DNA from 4 places in the Desulfovibrio simplex genome. Region 4 is predicted to be linked to each of the others. Evidence: predicted binding sites of a transcription regulator. Region 4 holds the regulator's gene; each other region holds the start of a gene.
What was found. The regulator sigma-54, encoded in region 4, starts transcription at its own class of promoters, with help from an activator protein. The targets are predictions, from matches to a motif close to CTGGCACGGNNNNTGCTT.

Region 1: the regulator sigma-54 is predicted to act here: its motif matches at 1,174-1,191, upstream of ACZ5DH_RS01665 (SHOCT domain-containing protein).
Region 2: the regulator sigma-54 is predicted to act here: its motif matches at 1,126-1,143, upstream of ACZ5DH_RS11240 (VgrG-related protein).
Region 3: the regulator sigma-54 is predicted to act here: its motif matches at 1,831-1,848, upstream of ACZ5DH_RS02140 (DVU0150 family protein).

The regions. Positions count from the first base shown of each region.
Region 1 is NZ_AP042377.1:399,717-402,742, reverse strand. Features, by position in the region: gene ACZ5DH_RS01670 (ATP-binding protein) at 1-976, opposite strand, end outside; gene ACZ5DH_RS01665 (SHOCT domain-containing protein) at 1,287-1,511, shown strand; gene ACZ5DH_RS01660 (hypothetical protein) at 1,568-1,768, shown strand; gene ACZ5DH_RS01655 (hypothetical protein) at 2,024-2,617, shown strand; gene ACZ5DH_RS01650 (hypothetical protein) at 2,937-3,026, opposite strand, start outside.
Region 2 is NZ_AP042377.1:2,693,927-2,696,952, reverse strand. Features, by position in the region: gene ACZ5DH_RS11245 (hypothetical protein) at 127-795, shown strand; gene ACZ5DH_RS11240 (VgrG-related protein) at 1,413-2,615, shown strand; gene ACZ5DH_RS11235 (glycosyltransferase family 9 protein) at 2,633-3,026, shown strand, end outside.
Region 3 is NZ_AP042377.1:530,551-533,576, reverse strand. Features, by position in the region: gene ACZ5DH_RS02150 (DUF4881 domain-containing protein) at 1-341, opposite strand, end outside; gene ACZ5DH_RS02145 (sulfite exporter TauE/SafE family protein) at 355-1,419, opposite strand; gene ACZ5DH_RS02140 (DVU0150 family protein) at 1,431-1,736, opposite strand; gene ACZ5DH_RS02135 (sigma 54-interacting transcriptional regulator) at 1,981-3,026, shown strand, end outside.
Region 4 is NZ_AP042377.1:1,323,802-1,326,827, forward strand. Features, by position in the region: gene ACZ5DH_RS05485 (CTP synthase) at 1-158, shown strand, start outside; gene rpoN (RNA polymerase factor sigma-54) at 407-1,831, shown strand; gene hpf (ribosome hibernation-promoting factor, HPF/YfiA family) at 1,978-2,517, shown strand; gene rapZ (RNase adapter RapZ) at 2,576-3,026, shown strand, end outside.

The sequences.
Region 1 (3,026 bases), 920 kb from region 4:
GGTAATTCTGCGCCCAGAACAGTGAAACAAAGCCCGCAAGGCCCAAAGCCGCCACCAGGGCGGCCGACATGGCGTTATAGCGCAGGTCCGCCGCCAGCGCCGCCTCAAAGGGTTTGAGATCAAGCCCCACCACGACCACGCCCTGCGGCTGACGGGGCTGCCCCGGATGCAGTTGGGCAGCCGGCCAGGCGCTGCCGTCCCCCGGCATTCCGGGAGCGGGCCGCCTCAAGTCCGGCTGCGGGCCGCCCGTAACGCCCGACATGCCCGGCCCCGCGGGCTGTGGCAGTGGCTCCATTCTTCTGGGCGACATGGGGCCATGGGGCATATCCGTGCCCACCACGCCCCTGCTGCGCCCCATGCCGTGCTGCCCGTGCCCGCGCATGGGCAAAGGCATTGGGCGGTCATCTTCCAGCGGAACAAAAGCGCGGTATACCTCAAAAACTTTTCTGTCGCCCCACTGGCGCAGACGCCATGCGGGTTTTTCCGTCACCTGCACCGCCGTGGGCATGATAATGGTCAAAGCTTTTTCGCCCTGTTGCGCCTGCGCGGCGACCCTGCCGTCGCCGACTGATCCCGACCCGGCTGCATATCTGCCATCATTGCCCCGGCTTCTGTCGCGGGTGCGCACTGGCACGCTGTAGGCCAGCATTTCTCCCGCATTGTTGGCCACAGCCATAAAAACAATGCCGGGCTGCTTGGCCGTTTCCGCCAGCAGGGACTGCAGCCCGTCCGAATTGCCCAGAGGGGTGCACAAACCCGTGCGCGCGCCCGCCTCCAGGGCCCATATGAGGGCCTCGGCCCGGTCCAGGAGGTTCTGTATCATATACGTCTTGCCGCGCTGGGTGCTCCGCACGGCAAGAGCCGAAATGGTCAGACCAAGAATAATGGCTATGCCCACGATCATCCAGGGAGAAAGCCCCAAATGCAGGGCGCGCGCTCCTCTGATGGAGAATAATCTTGAAAATCTGCTCTTCATGGCCTGTCCTTGTGTGGCTGAATGTCCCTATTATGTATTTTTTACTCATCTGGTCAAGGGTGCTGGTAAAAATTGGACACAGCCGTGCCAATGTGGGTAAAAAATGGACAATATCCATCAGACCAGGATACTGCCCAAAAGCGTCCACAATAAAATAAAATTAATTACTATCTAATGTTATAAGAAAACGCACAACGTTGGCACGAGCTTTGCCTTATAGGGGGCAAGAGCGCGTGAAAACGCGCAAACAGGTGACAGCGCAACCCCGCCCCAATGCAGGGCGCGCCCGGTCTCACCGGGAGGACACATAATGCATGCTTGTAATTATCTGAATTTTTTCGGCTGGGGTGGCGGTTGGATAGGAATGCTTCTTGCGGTTACGGTGCTGGTTCTGGCGATTTACTGTATCTTTCGCTTTATTGGACGCAAACCCTGCAACTTTGACCGCCGCGACACGCTGAACATTTTGAAACGACGCCTTGCTTCCGGCGAAATAACACCGGAAGAATACGAAAAGCTTAAAAACGTGATCTGATATTCCTTTCAGGAAACAATCAAGAGCACGATACATATACAGTCAAGGAGACCATCATGAAAACTTCAACCATCAAACCCTCGTTCATCTTTGCATCCTTGGCCCTTGTGTTCGCCATGGCCCTCACCGCCCTGCCCGTGCACGCCCAGAATGCCACAAGCACCGGAACTGCCTCTCCCTGGTGCGGCAACGGCGGCAGCGGTCACGGCGGCTACGGCCCCCACGGTCCCCATGGCGGCAGCCACATGGGCCGGTAAGCCCCGGCCGCAGACGCCCTGAAACCCCAAGGACCACACATGAGACGCCTTACCAACGTTCTTGGCAGACAATCACAACAGCGGCGTCGCTGTCCGGCTGCGGCGGCCATAGGGGGCCGGGCTGGCAAGGCAGAAATGGCATATACGGCCCCCTGAATCACCCGTTCGCATACACGGTAACGACGCACTGCGGCGCCAAGGTCCGCACAAAGACAAAAAACTTCGGCCTCAACCGAACATTATAAAGGACACACCATGAAAACATCCAAATTTGCTTCTACCACTGCGGCGCTCGCTCTTGTAGCCCTGCTTGGAACCGCCGGCATCGCCAGCAGCGCCCCGGCCGAAGTTCCCGCTCCCCCTGCGGCCGGCCGGATGGGCCAGCATATGGGTCCCCATATGAACATGACTCCTGAACAGATCAACGCCATACAGGACATCCACAAGGAATTCGGCCCCAAGATGCAGCCGCTCTTCCAGCAGAAGTACGGCAAGCAGGCCGAGATCAACGCCCTGCTCTATCAGGGAGTGAAGCCTGACGATCCGAGGATCGTGGCCCTGCAGAAGGATGTGAAGGACGTGGACGGCAAGCTGTACCAGCTTGACGGCGCCATGCGCAAGCAGATGCAGGATAAGGGCGTTCCCTACATGGGCGGTCACGGTATGGGCCGCGGCATGATGGGCGGCATGGGCGACTGCCCCGGCATGGGCGGCAAGGGCATGATGGGCCCGCGCGGCGGCCACGGCGGCCCCGGTAATCACGGCGGCCCCGGCATGCACGGCGGCGGCTACGGCATGGGCATGATGAACCAGCCCGCTGACACCGCCCCCAACGCCAAGACCAACTAAGCTTTTCGACTGACACCAGCCTACGGGCGGCTGCCTCAGGCGGCCGCCCGGCAACAGAACACGCGCAATTTGCCTGCGCACCTTCATGACGGTAAGCCCGTAGACTTCGAGAGTGCCACTCTCTTGATATATAGCCAATTCATAGAGCCAGTTCCCTGAACGGATCCTTCGGGGCGCACCAGCCCTTCAGCGCCCCGGGGGATCACACAAGTCCAACCCTGACACGCACACTCCCTCTCCAACGACACTCCCACAAAAACAAAAAAGCCGTGAACCCCTGATGTTCACGGCTTTTTTGCAATCTGCTCACAAGGAAAAATCAGACGTTGTAGTCTCCGCGGTTGAATTTGAACTTTTCTGTGGTGGCGAGCACCTCCAGATTGTTCACCAGGGTATCCAGGCCGGGATT
Region 2 (3,026 bases), 1.4 Mb from region 4:
CATGCGGAAAATTTGGAATTCCGGAATATGGATGCGGCACAGTGGGCGCACCTTTGCCAGCCGGGGCGTCGTGGGCGGTTCTTGGCAAGAACTTTACAACCTTGAGCGACTATCGTATGAGCAATTATGGACAAGACAGTGTGCACCGTTCTTCTTCTCTTTTTCGTGCTGGTGGCGGCCCCCGTGCCGTCCTCTCGCGCTGCCGGCACCATTGTGCAGGGGCAAAACGCCCAGGCGGCGGACAAGGCGAAAAAGGAAACGCCAGTCGTGGGAAAAATCCAGAAAGCTCCCGCGGCCTCTTCTGTCAGGCAGATCCCGGTGAAAAAGCAGAAAAATTCTCTGCACGCGCGGGAGTGGACCTTCAGTGAGGGCAGCAGCCGTGACGCATGGCAGCTCCAGGGTATGCCCGCCAGCAATCTGCAGGGACGTGCCGTTGGCAGCCCTGTGCCGAAAGATATTGCCCCCGGTCAGGTGGTGAACACCTCCAAGGGCATCGACAGCGCCCTGAGCCAGGCGGAAAAGAGCAAAAAAAAGGGAGCCCTCGCCCTGAGCGTGGACGACGAGAGTTCCCCCTGGCGTGAATCGGTCACAAGCAGCGTGTCGCCTGACGAGAACCTGAGTATGGAAAGCCGCCACGTGGTGCGCGCCTATGCCGACACCGAAGTGAACGAGGACATGAATATCGGCCTTGGCCCGGAGCTCATACTCAGAAACGAACACCGCGAACGCCCTTCCAACAACAAACAGCCCGATTCCGTACTGGGCATGGGCATGCAGTTCAAGCTGGATTTTTAATCCGTGCTTGAAGCTGCCGCATCAAGGCAGGCTGCGTTTACCCGCGCCCTTTTTCGGCTTTGCGGCATGTGTTGCTGCGCCCAGCCAGGGCGGCTTGTCCCCCGTGGTCCCCGCATGCTGCCCCGTGGTTTCTCACGTTGCCTCGCGCGGGTTCACGCCGTGCTCCCGTGCTCTCCCTATCCCCGCGTGCGGTTCAGGGCAAAAAGCGTTTCAGCACTGTGTCGACATTCTGGCGCAATCCCGTCCAAACCCTTGCCGTAGCCAACTCCGCCATGCTGCCCCCTGCGCCAACCCCAAGCCAACTCGCTGCAATGTCATATCTTTAATGCCTTGGCATTGTCCTTGCTTCCCCTCGTACGGGGCGGCAGTTCGGCCGCCGTGCGCAGATGCGGAACGAAACGGTTCTGGCGACTACACGAGTGGGCGTTGGCATCAAAGCCGCAGGCACGGCTTTGATGCCGCTTTTAAAAAATGACCGATTTTTTTGCTGGCCGCAAACCGGAGATCGGAACAGACGATATTGCTGATTACTGACGCTGTTACGCGACGATGCGGGCGTTCTGCGACTTTGAAAAATGTAAATTCTCAAAGTCGGATGCTCCAGGAGGAATGATTATATGGCGCTTTCAAATTTTCTTATCCGTCCACCCACCGAGGCACAGCAGGGCCAGCAGGCCGGACAGCGTCGTTCTGCGCCCGCTGCCGCCACGGGTGGGTCCAGTTTTGCCGCTGTCATGCAGGGGCAGGCGCGTCAGGCAGAAGACAGCGCGAAATCGCAGCAGGCCGCGCAGAATCAGAGCGCACAGGCGCCTGCCGGGGCAGGCATGCCCGTCAATCTTGCAGGCGGCCAGATAGGCGGCCAAGTAGGTGGTCAGACGCCAGGGCGAAACAGCATGGTGCTGGCCGGGCGCAGCCCCAGCGACCTTATGCGCGCTCAGGTGTTCAACAAGGCACAGACGGATATGCGTGAGACGCAGGCAATTGAGGGCCTCATGCAAAGTGTGGGCGGCGGCGGCTCCACCCTGGATCTGGCCCGCAGCATGGGCACGGCCCGCCATCTGCGCTCCATGACAAGCGCTCTGGGCGACAAGATGAGCGGTTTCAACGTCTCTGATTTTGTGCATTCCCGCCCCCAGGGGCAGGGCAAAGCGCGTCAGGCGCGACGTAAAGCCAGTGCGGAAGACCTTGAAATGGGCAAGCTTTCGGCCCAGTTTGAGTCTGGCCGCGACGGCATTGCCGCCGTGGGCTATGACCGCAACGGCGGAACCTCATACGGCAAGTATCAGGTGTCTTCGCGCGCGGGCAGCCTCGGTGATTTTCTTGATTTTCTGGACAGCGAAGCGCCGGAGCTTTCCAAAAGGCTGCGCTCGGCCGGCCCCGGCAATACGGGCAGCCGCAAGGGAGCCATGCCCGATGTCTGGCGCGCCATTGCCAATGAACAGCCCGAGCGCTTTGAGGAACTTCAGGAGGCCTTCGTGCGTGAAAGCCACTACAAGCCCGCGGTAGATGCCATAGCCCAGCGCACCTCGCTTGATGCGGACAAGCTCTCCACCGCCATGCGCGAGGTCATCTGGAGCACGGCCGTGCAGCACGGGCCCACGGGGGCGGCACGCATTTTCGCCAGGGCGGACGACATGAGCGGCAGCCCCAACGATCCCGGATATGAGCGCAGGCTCATTACCAACGTGTACAAGGTGCGCGCCGGTCAGTTCGGTTCTTCCACCAGCGAGGTGCAGGCTGCGGTGCAGAACCGCTTCCGCCAGGAGCGCACCCTGGCGCTCAATCTTCTGGATGACGGGCACAGTTCCAATCTGGCCTGATACACCCCCTGTACCTTATGAATACTGCCGCGCCACACGCTTCAGACATACCGTGCCCCCCCGTTTCGCCCCGCTGCGACACGAGGGAGGGTGCGGGCGTTATCATCATCAACCTCACGCGCTTCGGCGACCTGCTGCAAAGTCAGGCCCTTGTCAATGATCTGCACACGGCTGGCCTGCGCGTGGGTCTGGTCTGTCTTGAAAACTTCGCTTCGGCATTGCCGCTTTTACGCCATGTGGATGCGGCCTGGCCTCTGCCCGGAGCAAGCCTGATGGCCGACATAAACGGCAACTGGCGAGACGCGGCCCTGGGGATGCTGGCGTTTGTGCGCCGCATTCACCGTGAGATGCCCGACGCGCGCGTCATCAACCTCACAGCCACGCTGTCCGCCCGCCTGCTGGCCCGTATGC
Region 3 (3,026 bases), 790 kb from region 4:
TTTTCCACGTCCACGAACTGCACGGGAATTTCGCGCACGGTCTTGGCATCGTTGTCATAAATGAGCACTGTGTTCTTGGCCAGATCTATCATCAGACGACCGCCCACTACGGGAGTGGGGCCCATTTCGCCGGGGGCTGCGGGCAACTTGTAGGTATGCGCGCCGCCACTGTAATGGGGGTTGAACTGGTCATGGGTAACGTCAACAACGATGGTTATTGTTTTGGCTTCGGGATTGAAGGCCACACAGCGGCCCTGCTCCACTCCGCCTTCAAAGTTGCAGGCGGCAAGAAAGGTGGTCAGTCCAAGAACCATTATAAGCAGCAAACTACGAATCTTCATGGCTGTGTTCCTCCTAGCTGTTCGCTGCCCGCATCTTCTTGGCGGCCAATTCCGCCTTGGCGCCCTGCACCATCTTCACCGCGATGTAGATGGAAATGGCACTCACGAAACCAAGCACTTCAACTGTGGCCAGAGGGCCAAGCAGCCAGCCCCAGGACGGGAATTCAGCCTGAAGGAGCTTGAGCACAACTGACATAAGGCAGCCGAGCACGGCCAGACCAAAGACAAAACGGATGCCGTAACCCTTGACATATTTGGTGGCCACCACGCCTATCTGCGCTCCAACGGCAGCGCCAGCCAGCATGATGAGGGCGGCCAGGAGCTCCACGCGACCCTTGTACGCGTAGGACGCCGTTCCATACAGGCCGGAAATGGCAACTTCAAAGAGGTCCGTGCCCACTGCCAGATGGGTGGGGCAGCCCACAAGATAGACGAGAGCGGGCATACGGATGAGACCGCCGCCGATACCGAGGATACCGGCCAGCCAGCCCGTGAAAAAGCTGACCATGATGGGCAGCCACGCAGAGCAGGTGATGTTGGCATGCTTGTAGTGTACAACGGGAGGAATCCTGATAGCTTGAAGGCGTGAAGCCCAGTCAATACCCACAGCGGTGGCGTCCAGTTCCTTGTGCTGCGCCTTGGCCTCGCGCTCCTTGCGACGGCGCACGGCGGCGTCGTGGAAGACCAGCCAGGCAATGGAGATGAGCAGCACCACGTAAAGCCAGCGCACGACCTTGTCCACCGAACCGATGCGCTCAAGCCACATGACCATCTGCGCGCCGATTTCAACGCCGATGACCGTACCGATGAGCATGGTGATGCCCAGCATGTAGTCGACGTTGCCGAACTTGCCGTGACGCATGGTCGAAATAAGTGATTTACCGGCCATCTGCGCAACGTCAGTGCCGATGGCAAAGGCCATGGGGAAGCCCAGGATGTTCAGACCGGGGGTCACCATCCATGCGCCGCCCAGCCCGAAAAAGCCGCCGATAATACCCACGCCAAACCCAAGAATGATCAGTCCCGGCCAAAAAATGTTCACGCCGGAAATGGGCATCAAAATATACAGCCATTCCATACTGTGCCCCCTTACTTTTCGGCCAGTTCGCGGTGCTTGAGGTCAATGCCGATATGCGTCATGACGATGTCGGCCAACCAGCCCAGAATACATCCCACGATGGGAATGATGAGCATGGTCAGGATGGCGAAAAACAGATGGCTTTCATTGTACATTTCAGCCCACCAGTACAGGATGCCGTCCAGCTTGCGCGTATCGGCCACAATGACCACCGCCGCTTCCTTTCCTCCGCCGGCTGCCAAGGCCATGCCAGGCATGGCGGCAAGCATGAACGCGCAGCCTGCCAGCCACGTCATGAGCTTGCGCATCTTTTTCATAAAACCCTCCACTCAGTTTGCGGTCCCTTTAGACTCTTTTCGGCTGTTCCCACACCGGGCCACACCGACTGTCACGCAGTGAATGTGAAAAAGATAGCAATCCTCGTGCCATTGCATGATATTTGCCGTAATTCTCTGATTTTTTCCTCCGTTTGCACGAAACATCTTGCCAGTTTTTCGCAACTATCCTATAGTCGCCACAAAGATTGCGCTTTTTTGCGCAACCACAAAAGGGGGCTCCCTGATGCGCTTCTACAGAACGCTTCCCGGCGGCAGCACGTTGGACATCACCTCCTTTTTCATGAACCGCAGCCTTGTCAGCCGCATGCTCATACTGGGGCTCCCCCTGCTGGCTGTGGTTCTGCTTCTTATCTTTGTCGCCACCGGCAGCAGCATCGAAAACATCGTCAATCGCGCAATAGCGCGCAACGCGCAGCTTCAGGCCCAGGGCATGAGGCTGGCTCTTGAGCATGCGCTGGCAGAAACACGCAACCAGCTGCTCATTCTGGCCGCCGGATCAATGGATCCGGCGGACATGAAGAACAGGCTGGAGTTCCGCACGAAAGCCGACGGCCTGCATTACCGCGAGGTGGCCTACCTGGGTCTGGCCCCCGAAAGCCGCTACCTTCTGCTCAACCACGAGGGCCAGGTCATCAATGTGCCCATGCAGGTGGCGCTGGACAGCCCCTCAAGCCCGTTTCACAACCTCAGCGGCGATCAGCGGCCCGGGTATGTCAATGTGGGGCAACCCATGGAGGCCGTATACTCCATGGTGCCGGTCAACAATTCCCTTCAGGGCCTGTCTCTTTATGTGCTGCGCTTTTTTACGGCCGTGCATGACAGGGAGGGCAACTTCAAGGGCTACCTCCTGCTGTCCCTTGATATGAAGGACCTGCGGAACATCATCTCGCGCTATTCATCTCCCGAGGCCCCCATAGCGGCGTCAGGCTCCGAAACCCGCGTGCGCAGCCTGTTTTTCGACAGGGACGGCTGGATGCTGTTTCAATCCGAAACGCCCGACGCGACTCTGGCAGGCAAAAGCCTGGCCAACGATTCCGTTCGGGCGGGATTTTGGGGTGATTACGGACGTCCCGGCTTCAGCATGGCTTTTCGCCCAAGTCCGGAACATATCAACTACTGGAGCATGGTTGCCGACGTGCAGGCAGGGCAGGCCAACCAGCTGCCCATGACAGAAAGCAGCACCGTGTGGAGCAACGGCCAGATGCGGGTGGAGCGGGTAAGCTACGTGCCCATAAGCTTTATGCCAGGCTCCGGCGGCGACCCCATTGT
Region 4 (3,026 bases):
CTTCACCGGACGGAAACCTTGTGGAGATAGTGGAACTGCCCGACCACCCCTGGTTTTTGGGCTGTCAGTTCCACCCCGAATTCAAATCCAGGCCCATGGCCGCGCATCCGCTGTTCCGTGAATTTATCACGGCAGCCAAAAAGCACGCCAAGGTGTAAGGCTTGCATGATCGCATCATAATTTGATGACAGGAAGAAGGGAGGGCGACCTCCCTTTTTCCGTTTCAGGACCAGCTGCGGTTCTTGAAGCCAACACCTTGAAAACAATGATGCAAAGCTTGGGCCAGCTCACGGATTGGTTTGTTTTTTGGTCGCGCAACCTCTGGCTATTGCATAATTTTTGCCACTATGGCACACTACTTGTAAATAAAATATTTTCTGCTGACCTTTCAAGACGGAACAGGCTCATGGCACTGGAACTTCGACAGCAATTAAAACTGACTCAGCAGCTCGTGATGACCCCGCAATTACAGCAGGCCATCAAGCTGCTCCAGCTCTCACGCATGGAGCTTCTCGAGACTGTGCAGCAGGAAATGCTGGACAATCCTTTTCTTGAAGAATCCCAGGGCGATGACACTTCGCCAGATTCAGGCGATGACAGGCGGGAAAAAGCCGCCGAAGAGGTGTACGATCAAGACCTGGCCAAGGATGCCGACTGGGAAGATTACCTGGGAGAGTTCGCAAGCACTCCCCGCCTTGTGCAGCCACGCGAGTTTGAGGTTGCTGAAGATATTTCGCCCCTTGAAGCGCGCTACTCGGCCAAGCCCACCCTCGAAGGCCACCTGCTGTGGCAGTTGCGTCTTTCCTCCCTCACAGAGACACAAAAAGACATAGGCGAAGTCATCATCGGCAACCTTTCTTCTGCCGGGTATCTGCACGCCAGCCTGGAAGAAATCGCACAGATGACGGAGTCTGATACGGCTGAAGTTCAGACGGTGCTTGAAAAGGTGCAACTGTTTGATCCTGTGGGCGTGGCCGCCCGTGATGCCCGTGAATGCCTGCTCGTACAGATAAAAAGCCTGAAGTATGACCGCGACCCCATACTGCTTGAACTCGTGCGCTCGCACCTGGAGGACCTTGAAGCCAAGCGCTACAAGCCCCTGCTGCGCAAATTCAAGCTGGATATGGAGGAACTGAAAGAATATCTGGACATCATCCAGAGCCTTGATCCCCTGCCTGGAGCCAGTTTTGGCGGTGGCGAACCAACCTATGTGAGCCCTGATGTTTTTGTGTACAAAATGGGCGATGAGTTCGTCATTCTGCTCAACGAGGATGGCTTGCCGCAGTTGCAGCTTTCCAATCTGAGCCAGATGGACATGAAGGGATCCTCAGATAAGGAAAAAGAATACTGTACAGAAAAAATGCGCTCGGCCAGCTGGCTCATCAAGAGCCTCTATCAGCGCCAGCGCACCCTGTACAAAGTGATGGAAAGCATCGTCCGGCACCAGCAGCCCTTTTTCGAGGATGGCGTGACGCGTCTGGCACCGCTTATTCTCAAGGATATCGCTGATGACATCAGCATGCATGAATCCACGGTAAGCCGCATAACAACAAACAAGTACGTGGCGACGCCGCACGGCATTTTTGAACTGAAATTTTTCTTCAACAGCGGTCTGGAGCTTGATGACGGCAGCCAGGTCGGCTCTGAGAGCGTTAAAGCCCTCATCAAGAAGTTCATTGCTGACGAAGACACCAGGTCTCCCCTGAGCGATGAACGCATTGGCGAAATGCTGAAAGAGCACCTTAAGGTCAACATCGCACGTCGCACTGTGGCCAAGTACCGCACTGCCCTTGATATTCCGTCGTCTTCAAGACGCAAGGAACATTTCTGACCTTGGCCTTGGCGCGGCACAAGCGCCGCTGCCCGCCTGAGGCAAAAAATTTTTAAAACAAGATGGTTCATCAAATTTCCACCGTCGTTCAAAAGACGGGTTCCACAGTTCTCCATGCCGGGAACTGACATCATAAGGAGGATTATATGAACATCTCTTTTGCCTTCAAAAACTTTGAAGCCTCCGACCATCTTAAAAAGTATGCCCGACGCCGCATGGAAAAGCTGGGGCGTTTTTTTGGCAAGTCTTCCGGTCTTGAGGTAAGCGTTGTGCTTACTGTGGACAAGTTTCGTCATCGCTGCGAAGTGACGGTTGTTGGCGAAGGTTTGCATATAAACGCAACGGAACAGACTTCAGATATGTATGCCGCCATCGACCTTGTGACAGACAAGGTCGAGGCACAGATCAAACGCCAGGTTTCGCGGGTCAAGACGCAACGCCGTAAGGCTCGCTCTGCCGATGTTGACGTCTTTACCTATAACCTTGACGCAGAGGCTGAAGTGGCGCAACCGGTTGAAGGCACTGACCGCCTTGCCACCAAGCCGCTGCACCTTGATGAGGCGCTTATGCAGCTTGACTCCATCGGCAGTGAGTTCCTGGTGTTTTTCAACGCCGAAAATGGCCGCATCAACGTGGTGTACCGCACCCGCACGAGCAGCTACGCGCTGATTGACCCCGTCTTATAATTACGCCTGTTCCCGGCCGTCTGATGCCAGGCGGCCGGGAAGCATAGCAGGGGGAATAATGACTGCCACCACAAAGCAGCCACAGAAAACATTGGCTGCGAACACCGCAGCCCAACTGCCGGTGGCCGTGTGCATTGTCACCGGCCTTTCCGGTGCGGGTAAAAGTACGGCCCTGAAAGTTTTTGAAGATATGGGGCACTTTGTGGTGGACGGGTTGCCAGCAAGCCTGGCCCCCGAAATGGTAAGCATGATGTCCCGCCCTTCCATGAGCCATTTCAAGGGAATCGCCCTTGGCATGGACCTGCGCCAGAGCAACTTTCTGGATGAGATCAATGAAGCGCTGTCTGATCTCACCGCCCAGAACATTCGCCCCATGCTCCTGTTTTTGGAGTGCAACGTGCAGGAGCTGCTGCGCCGCTACGCCACCACGCGCCGCCCCCACCCCCTTGAGCGCGAGGGCATGGGGCTTGAAACAGCCCTGCTTTCCGAGCGCAACAGCCTGCGCCCTT